DNA from 2 places in the Variovorax sp. P4_D9 genome. Region 1 is predicted to be linked to the other one. Evidence: riboswitches for the same ligand, from Rfam matches in the RefSeq annotation. Region 1 holds a riboswitch; the other holds the start of a gene.
The links. A riboswitch is a leader RNA that binds a small molecule or an ion and turns the genes downstream of it on or off. The one in region 1 is predicted to bind glycine.

Region 1 (3,936 bases):
GCCAAGCGCGACCCCCTCGATCAACTCGTGCGCCTGGCCGCGTACAGCCGCAAGAGCGCGCGCGCCTTGCGCGACGAAGCCGGTGTGCCCCAGGGCGGCTCGCGCTCGGCCGGCATGATGAATATCTACACCGATCCCGAGGCCTTCCGGGTCCGGATGGCCGGCGCCACGCACTGGTCCGGGCTCGGCTGCGAGGAACGGCTGCTGTCGGCCGACGAAGCCATCGACCTGGAGCCGGCGCTGAAGGCAATGCGCGGCAGGCTGGCCGGCGCGACCTACGCGCAGGAGGACCCCGGCCGCGATCCGGCGCAATTCGCCGCCAGCCTGGTGTTCCTGTGCCGCGCCGCCGGCGTGCGCTTCATGACCCGCCACACCGTGGTCTCGCTGAAGGAACGGGGCGGCCGCATCGACCATGTCGAATTGCTCGATGCCGCCGGCCGGCCGACCACCCTGAGAGGCCAAGCCTACGTGCTGGCGCTGGGCGCATCGAGCGTGCCGCACGCCGAAGACCTGGGCATCGACATGCCGCTGCGCTTCATGCGCGAATACATCGTCACGATGCCGATCCTGAACCCTTCGCTGACGCCGCGCATGCCCTTGTGCGACCGCCAGGGCAAGCTGCGCATCTCGCGGATCGAGACGCCGGCCGGCGACCAGCTGCGGATCCAGGCCGTCGTGCGGGCCGGGCTCGACGAAGAGGCCGAGCCCGACTCGGACCGCTTCCGGGCGATCGTGCGCCGCACCGAGATGCTGCTGCCCGGCGTCGCCGACGCCACCCGGGCCAGCTTCGATACCGCCATGCACGCAGCCAGCACCACCCGGCTGCCGATAATCGGCAAGACCCGGCTCCCCAACCTGTTCCTGAACACCGCACCCGGCACCCGAAGCTGGGTCCATGCCTGCGGCGCGGGCAAGTCGATCGCCCGCATCGTCAGCGGCCTCCGGCCCGAGCTCGACTTCGCCTTCAGGCGCCCCTGAGCGCTACAATCCGCCCACTGCAGGAGAGCGGGCCCACGGGCCCCACCGAAGGCGCAAACTCCCATAAACGCTCAGGTCGGCCCACGCGATGGGCTCGTACTGCAGTTCACAGTCAGAGCCGTCTGGAGAGCCATTACGCCGCGCGTGATGCACCGAAGGAGCAAACCCGCTGCGGGCGCAGCGGGTGAATCTCTCAGGTACCGAGGACAGGGGGAGCGGCAACTTGGACGCACGGTCCGGTTGCTTTCGTTGTCGACAGCATTCCGTCTCCGCCGCGTTCGAGCGCTGCAACCTTCAAGGGTTCTCGATATGCGCGTGATCGTTCTTGGCGCCGGCCTGCTCGGCGTGACTTCGGCTTACTACCTCCAGCAACTCGGCCACGAAGTGACCGTGATCGACCGCCAGGCCACGCCGGCGGCGGAAACCAGCTTTGCCAACGGCGGCCAGATCTCGGTCAGCCATGCCGAGCCCTGGGCCAACCCGGGGGCGCCGCTCAAGGTGCTGCAATGGCTCGGCAAGGAAGATGCGCCCCTGCTGTTCCGCATCCGCGCCGACATGCGCCAGTGGCTCTGGGGCCTGCAGTTCCTGCGCGAGTGCACGCCGGTCCGCACCCGCCACAACATCGAGCAGATCGTGCGCCTGGGCAGCTACAGCCGCGACACGCTGCAGCAGCTGCGCCGCGACACAGGGATCGACTACGACCAGCGCACGCAGGGCATCCTGCACTTCTATACGACGCAGAAGGAGTTCGACGCCGCGCTGGCGCCGGCCGAACAGATGCGCGCGCTGGGCTGCGACCGGCAGGTGATCTCGGCCGACGAGGCGGTGCGGCTCGAGCCCGCGCTCTCGCACATCCGGCCGAAGCTGGCCGGCGCGACCTACACGGCCGAGGATGAATCAGGCGATGCCAACCGCTTCGCGCGCGAGCTGGCCCGGCTGGCCGAGGTGGCCGGCGTGCGCTTCCTCATGAGCCATACCGTGACCGCGCTGCGCGAAGCCGGCGGCCGAATCGACCACGTCGAGGCGACCGACGACGAAGGCCGCTTCCAGCGGATTCGCGGCGACGCCTACGTGCTCGCTATGGGCTCGCTGAGCCCGCTCCTTGCCGCCCCGCTGGGCATCCGGCTGCCGATCTATCCGGCCAAGGGCTATTCGGTGACGATGCCGGTCAAGGACGCCGCCAAGGCGCACCAAGTCTCGTTGACCGACGATGAGTTCAAGCTGGTGTTCTCGCGCTACACCTCGGCCGCGGGCGACCGCCTGCGCATCGCCGGCACCGCCGAGCTCAACGGCTACGACCGCGACCTGAACCGGGTGCGCTGCGAGGCGATCGTGCGGCGCGTGGAGGAACTGTTCCCGGGCGCCGGCGACGCCTCTGCGGCCCAGTTCTGGACCGGGCTGCGGCCGGCGACGCCGAGCAACGTGCCGCTGATCGGGGCCACCCGGCTGCCCAACATGTTCCTGAACACCGGCCATGGCACGCTGGGCTGGACCCACGCCTGCGGTTCCGGCAAGTCGATCGCGCGGATCGTCAGCGGGCTGGCGCCGGAGCTCGACTTCGCCTTTACCGGGTTGCGCCGCGGTCCTCAGTCGGCGCTGGCGAAGACGGTCAGCACGCCCGTATAGCCGTAGAGGTGATTGCGGGCGATCTCGCCGGCGGCGAAGAAGCCGACCAGCGGGACGTCGCCGAGCGCATGGCGCACGATCTGCAGCTCGGCGCCCGGGGCGCCGAAGTGCGGCCCGCCGCGCCCCGAGCAACTCACGTAGATCGCGCCCGCGATGCGGCGCGCCGGGTGCGGTGCGGCTTCGGCCTCGCCGGCCGCGATCTCGCGCGCGGTCGCCAGCGTCTGCTCCTGCGGCTCCAGCTCCTCGCGGATCTCGGCGCAGACGCGCATCAGGTCGGCGCGCGCGGCCTGCGCATTCCGCCGGCAGAAGCTCATGCGCATGCCGGCCGCGGCCACATCGGCGATCGCCACGCCGCGACGCGTCGGATCGAGGCCGATGATGTGGCGCACCCGCACGTCGGCGCCCAGGTCACCGGTGCGCCGGACGCCGTCGCTGCCGGCCTCGGCCAGGCCGACCAGTGTGGCGCGCACCGCCTCGATTGCCTGCTCGGGCGCATCGAGCGAGACCCGCAGGTCGGCCAGCAGCACGTCAAGCGCGGGCTCGCCATCGAGCTCCAGCAACAGGTTGCCGTCGGCCTCGGTGATCTCGCGTTCGCGCGACACCGGCTGGCAGCCCTGGGTCACGCGCGAAACCAGCCGCACGCGGTCGCCGAAGACCACGCCGGACAGGCCGCCCGAGAACACGCCACCGACCGCGCCATGGCCCCGGATGTTGCCGTTGCCGCCGATCGCGAATTGCAGCGAGCCGACGCGGCCCGAAGACAGCCCGCCGAACAGGTAGCCGGTATCGGTGCGCTCCGCCATCTCGGCGATCAGCTCGCCGAGCTCGGGCGTGCGCGGGTCGGCGTGCACCAGGGCGGTATGGGCCGCGAAGCCGCTCATCTCCGAGCCGGCCAGCGGCGCCACGCCGGAGAACACCCGGTACTGGTCGCTCGGCAGTTCGCACAACATCACGCTGAGCGCAGGCTCATCGAAATACTCGGCGTTGTTGGCGGCCACGCCGACGCCCACGGTGCCGGTCCAGTCGGTGATCTCGGGCAGTTCGGCCCCCAGGTGATCGAGGATCTCCTGGGCGTCGGCGCCGTAGTGGTCGGTGATGTAGAGCACGCCCAGCGTCGGCGAGCGCGCGTAGTCGGGCAGCGCCATCTGCGCCCGCAGTTGCGCCAGCACCAGCCCTGCCGCCATGCGCCACTGCGGATGGGTGGCATGTCCGGAAGGAAAGAGCTTCATGGGCCCGGCTTTCAACGCGCGCGCTTGCGCGCCGGTGCTGGACCCTCGTCCGCCTCCGCGACAGCGCCGCGACGCGCGGGCTTGGCCTTCTTCCGGGCGGCGG
Region 2 (4,871 bases), on a different contig from region 1:
GAAGCGCAGCTCGTAGGGGGAGCTCGCGCGTGGAGCCATTTGTGACGAATTCATGATGTGCTCCTCTCTAGAGTCATGAGGACTGGCGTGTTGCGAGCGAAGCATCTGTTGGCCTTGCTGGAGGCGTGCAATTCGATTCGCTCGCCCCTCTCGCTGCAACGACCATGCCAAGGCTCTGCTGGCCACGGCAGGCCGCTTCAAGTCATTGTTTTCTTTACGAATTGACGCAACTGCGCAATGGCGGCTGCCAATGCGCCAGTCGCGTCGGACGTTCGGTTTCCGAACGGGGGCGGACGGCAGGCGAGCGTGGTCAGCGCACTGAGGGTAGCCATTTGCGCGAAAGCTCAGGTACCTGACATGACCTCGTACTGCGCCATGTTCTCGATCGCCCGCACCAGTGCCGAATGGTCGGACTGACCATGGCCCAGCGCCACGCAGGATTGCATCAGCTGCGCCGCGTTGGCGGTCTGCGGCAGCGACATGCCCAGCGCCTTGGCGCCCTGAAGCGCCAGATTCAGGTCCTTCTGGTGCAAGGCGATCCGGAAACCCGGGTCAAACGTGCGCTTGATCATCCGCTCGCCGTGCACTTCCAAGATTCGAGAAGCGGCAAAGCCTCCCATCAGCGCCTTGCGCACCTTGGCGGGGTCGGCACTCGCCTTTGCCGCAAAGAGCAGGCCCTCGCCCACAGCCGCGATGTTCAATGCCACGATGATCTGGTTGGCGACCTTGCAGACTTGCCCGTCGCCGGCAGCGCCGACCAGGGTGATGTTCTTTCCCATCAGTTCGAACAAGGGCTTGATGTGTTCGAAAGCTTGCGGCTCGCCGCCGACCATGATGGTCAGGCTGGCGGCTTTGGCGCCCACTTCGCCGCCAGACACCGGCGCATCGAGATAGTCGCAGCCCAGGGCTTGTATCCGCTTGGCGAACCCGCGGGTGGCGATCGGATCGATCGAACTCATGTCGACAACGGTCTTGCCCTTGGTCAGGTCCGAAGCGACGCCGTACTCGCCAAACAGGACCTTTTCGACGTCGGGCGTGTCCGGCACCATGATGAAGATGATGTCGGCCCGCTCGGCCACGCCGCCCGCGGTGGTGCAGATCGTGGCGCCGGCATCGGCCAGTTCCTGGGGCACTCGGCCACGCGTGTTGACGAACAGCAGGTGGCCCGCTTTGAGAAGATGCCCCGCCATCGGTGTGCCCATGATGCCGAGGCCGATGAAGCCGAGCTTGAGTGGTGGTTTGTTCAATTGGTTTCCTTGGCTCTATTTCATCCAGCCGAAACTTTGGGCTGTGCTGGTGCGCGGCTTGTATTCGCAGCCGATAGTGCCGGTGTAGCCCAGCGCGTCGATATGCCCGAGCAGCCAGTGGTAGTTGATCTCGCCCGTGCCGGGCTCGTTGCGGCCGGGGTTGTCGGCCAACTGGATGTGGCCTATGCGGTCCAGGTGGCTGCGCAGCGTCGCGCCCAACTCGCCTTCCACCCGCTGCGCATGGTAAATGTCGTATTGCACAAAAAGGTTGTCTGAACCCACCTCGTCGAGGATGGCCAAGGCCTGGTCCGTACGGGTCAGGAAGAAGCCGGGAATGTCGAACGGGTTGATCGGCTCGATCAAGAGCCGGATGCCGGCACGCTTCAACGCTTCGGCAGCGTGACGGAGGTTGCCGACGAAGGTGGTGTGCGCGTGTTCGCGCTCCACGCCGGCAGGTACCTTGCCGGCCAGGCAGTTGACTTGCGGACAGCCGAGCGCGGTCGCGTACTCGATGCACTGGACAACGCCCTCGCGGAATTCGCCCACGCGCTCGGGTTGGCAAGCGATGCCGCGATCACCGGCTTCCCAGTCGCCGGCGGGCAGGTTGTGCACCACCTGCTTCAAGCCGTTCTCCCGCAGCGCTCTTGCGAGTTCGTCCTTGGGATAGGCATAGGGGAAAAGGTATTCAACGGCTTCGAAGCCGGCCGTGCGCGCGGCGGTGAAGCGGTCCATGAAAGGCAACTCCGTGAAGAGCATGCTGAGGTTGGCGGCGAATCGGGGCATGGTGACTCTCTAGTTGGTTGATGCAGTCGCGACCCCATTGCGGTGGGCGGCTGCGACAGGACGGACCGCCTGGATGGCAGCCCGCCCCACTGTCCTTTTGCCTGAGAGATTCGCCACCCTCGGGGGCAGCTTGCACCTTCGGCGGACGAAGACCCGATGTCCGCGGCACTCTCCAGTTGATCATGGTTTCCAGTCTTTGGGCCTGAGCGTTCTCGGGGTGATGCGCCTTCGGCAGCTCGMCACAGGTACTGTCCGAGCTACTCCTGGAAGCCCTGAAGTTAGCACGCGGCAAGGCCGCGAGTCGTAAGCGCAACTGAATGATGAATGTAGGTTCGGCTAGTTTTTGTTTTGGATGCGGTGCCCTATCGTGCAGCTTCTGCATGTCGCAGATTCGAGCCGCACTTCGCGGATGTTTCGCCCGAAGGAATCCAGATGAGTATTCGATCTTTCCGAATAGCCGGCATCTTCGCCTTGGGCATGCTGGCCGCGTCGTACGGTGCCGCGCAGGACACCGGCGCGAGGAGCGGGAGCCTGGTCGTCGCCGAGGACGTCGTGCCGCAGACTTTCGATCCCACGCAGTCCTCGCAGATTCGCACTTGGTACATGTGGCAGTTGGTGTACGAAGGCCTGGTGCGAGCCGACGTGTCCGGCAAGATCGCGCCGGTGCTGGCCAGCAAATGGTCGGTCGATGCGGCGCAGACAAGCTATGAATTCACGCTGCGCGACGGCGTGAAGTTCTCCGATGGCACACTAGTGTCTGTCGACGACGTGGTGTTCTCCTTCCAGCGCCTGAACGAGCGCGGCCTGCCCTATGCCAAGGACCGGTTCAAGTCGCTCGACTCGGTCATCAGGCTCGACGACCGGCGCGTCCGCTTCAAACTCAAGCAGCCGGACGCTGGATTCCTGCTCAACCTCGGCAGCCCGTTCGTGGTCGGCTCGGCGATCCTGAGCCAGAAGTGGGCACAGACGCACGATCCCAGGCGCGAGATGATGGGCACGGGCCCGTTCAAGATGGTTGCGTACACGCCCAACACCCAGCTGGTGCTCAAGCGCAACGACGACTACTGGAACAAGGAGGGCACCGCCAAGGTGTCCGACCTCACGATCCGCTACATGCCCGAGCAATCGGCGCAGATCGCCGCGCTCAAATCCGGCCAAATCGACCTGATGTTTCCGAGCGCCGAGGGCAACCTGCAGCTCAAGGGCGACGCCGCGATCACCGTGGTGGGCGTGCCTTCCACGAATACCGTGCGGCTGAACGTCAACAGCGGGCGCCCGCCGTTCAACAATCCCGACGTGCGCCGCGCCATTTCGCTGGCAATGAACCGTCCGGCGATCGTGCAAGCCGCTTTCCTTGGCGAGGCCGTGCCCAGCGCCCAGATGCCGCCGGCGTACACCTGGGTGCCGAAGATCGACGCCCTAAAGTACTACAAGCACGACGTGGCGCAGGCCAAGGCTCTGCTGGCAAAGGCCGGCCATCCCAAGGGCATCGACATCACATTGAACCACCTCACCGGCTGGGGAAGCTACCTGGATCGTTTCGCGGAATTGCTCAAGAGCCAGCTGGCCGAGGCCGACATCCGCGTCACCATCCAGGCCAACCCGAACGCCGTGTGGCTGGACAAGCAGAACAAGGCCGACTACGACATCATGGACAACGAATACGCCTTCCAGGCCGACCCGCTGTTCTACCTGATGCCGCGCCCCGGCCGGCAGGGCCCCACCCCGACCGAACTCGACGCCCTGATCACCAAGGCGCAAAGCGGGCCCTCCGAGGAATACACGGCGCAATTGGCCAAGGTGGCGGTGATGGAAGACGACCTGGCCTTCCCGGACATCGCCATCGTCGCTCGCAACGCCTCCGTGGCATATGGCCCCAAGGTCAAGTCGGCCAAGCCCGATCCCACCCTGTCGCGCACCTTCCTGGGTGGCGTCACGTTGAAATGAAATGACGCACCCGGTCCTCAAGGTCAGGGGTCTGACCACACGCTTTCGTACTGGCTACGGGACGGTGACCGCTGTTGACGGCGTGTCCTTCACCGTCGGCCGTGGCGAGACGCTGGGGCTAGTCGGCGAGTCGGGCTCCGGCAAGAGCGTCACCGCCATGTCGGTGCTACGGCTGGTGGTGCCGCCGGGTCGAATCGAGGCCGGCTCCATCGAGCTGAACGGCGTCGACTTGCTGTCGCTGGACGAAGAGCAAATGCGCCAGCAGCGCGGAACACGGGCCGGGCTCGTATTCCAGAACCCCATGACCGCGCTGAACCCTGTGTTCACCGTCGGCTGGCAGATGGGCGAGGTGCTGAAGGCGCACGGCCGCGATGATGCCGGTGCGTCGGCCGTGCACCAGGCGCTGGCCGCGGTCGGCATGCCCGATCCGCCGCGGCAGGCTTCTTCCTATCCCCACCAGATGTCCGGCGGCATGCGTCAGCGCGTCGTGATCGCGATGGGCATGCTCAACAACCCGCAGTTGCTGATCGCCGACGAGCCCACCACGGCGCTGGACGTGACCATCCAGGCCCAGGTGCTGGACCTGATGAAGAAGCTGACACGGGACCACGGCACCGCGCTGCTGCTGATCACGCACAACATGGGCGTGATTGCCAAGATGTGCGACCGCGTCGCCGTGATGTATGCCGGCGAGATCGTCGAGGAGGCGCCCGTCGAGCAGCTATTCGCCAATTCGCGCCATCCGTACACGCGCGGCCTGCTGCGATCCATTCCGCGCATCGATCAGTCGCGCGGCCAGATTCCGACGCTGCCAGGTGCTCCGCCCGACATGAGCGCAGCGCCGGCGGGCTGCCGCTTTCGCGACCGCTGTTCATCCGCGCAGGAGCGATGCAA

Region 2: linked by a shared signal. The riboswitch ahead of hyi (hydroxypyruvate isomerase) and the one ahead of AC1DY5_RS15180 (D-amino acid dehydrogenase) in region 1 are both predicted to bind glycine.

What each region holds. Positions count from the first base shown of each region.
Region 1 covers NZ_JBFUIU010000117.1:58-3,993, reverse strand. The annotation lists gene AC1DY5_RS15185 (FAD-dependent oxidoreductase) at 1-978, shown strand, start outside; glycine riboswitch at 989-1,090, shown strand; glycine riboswitch at 1,091-1,198, shown strand; gene AC1DY5_RS15180 (D-amino acid dehydrogenase) at 1,288-2,604, shown strand; gene AC1DY5_RS15175 (FIST signal transduction protein) at 2,565-3,833, opposite strand.
Region 2 covers NZ_JBFUIU010000048.1:19,393-24,263, reverse strand. The annotation lists gene AC1DY5_RS08065 (hypothetical protein) at 1-54, opposite strand, end outside; gene AC1DY5_RS08060 (2-hydroxy-3-oxopropionate reductase) at 345-1,247, opposite strand; gene hyi (hydroxypyruvate isomerase) at 1,263-2,030, opposite strand; glycine riboswitch at 2,110-2,216, opposite strand; glycine riboswitch at 2,218-2,299, opposite strand; gene AC1DY5_RS08050 (ABC transporter substrate-binding protein) at 2,463-3,977, shown strand; gene AC1DY5_RS08045 (ABC transporter ATP-binding protein) at 3,979-4,871, shown strand, end outside.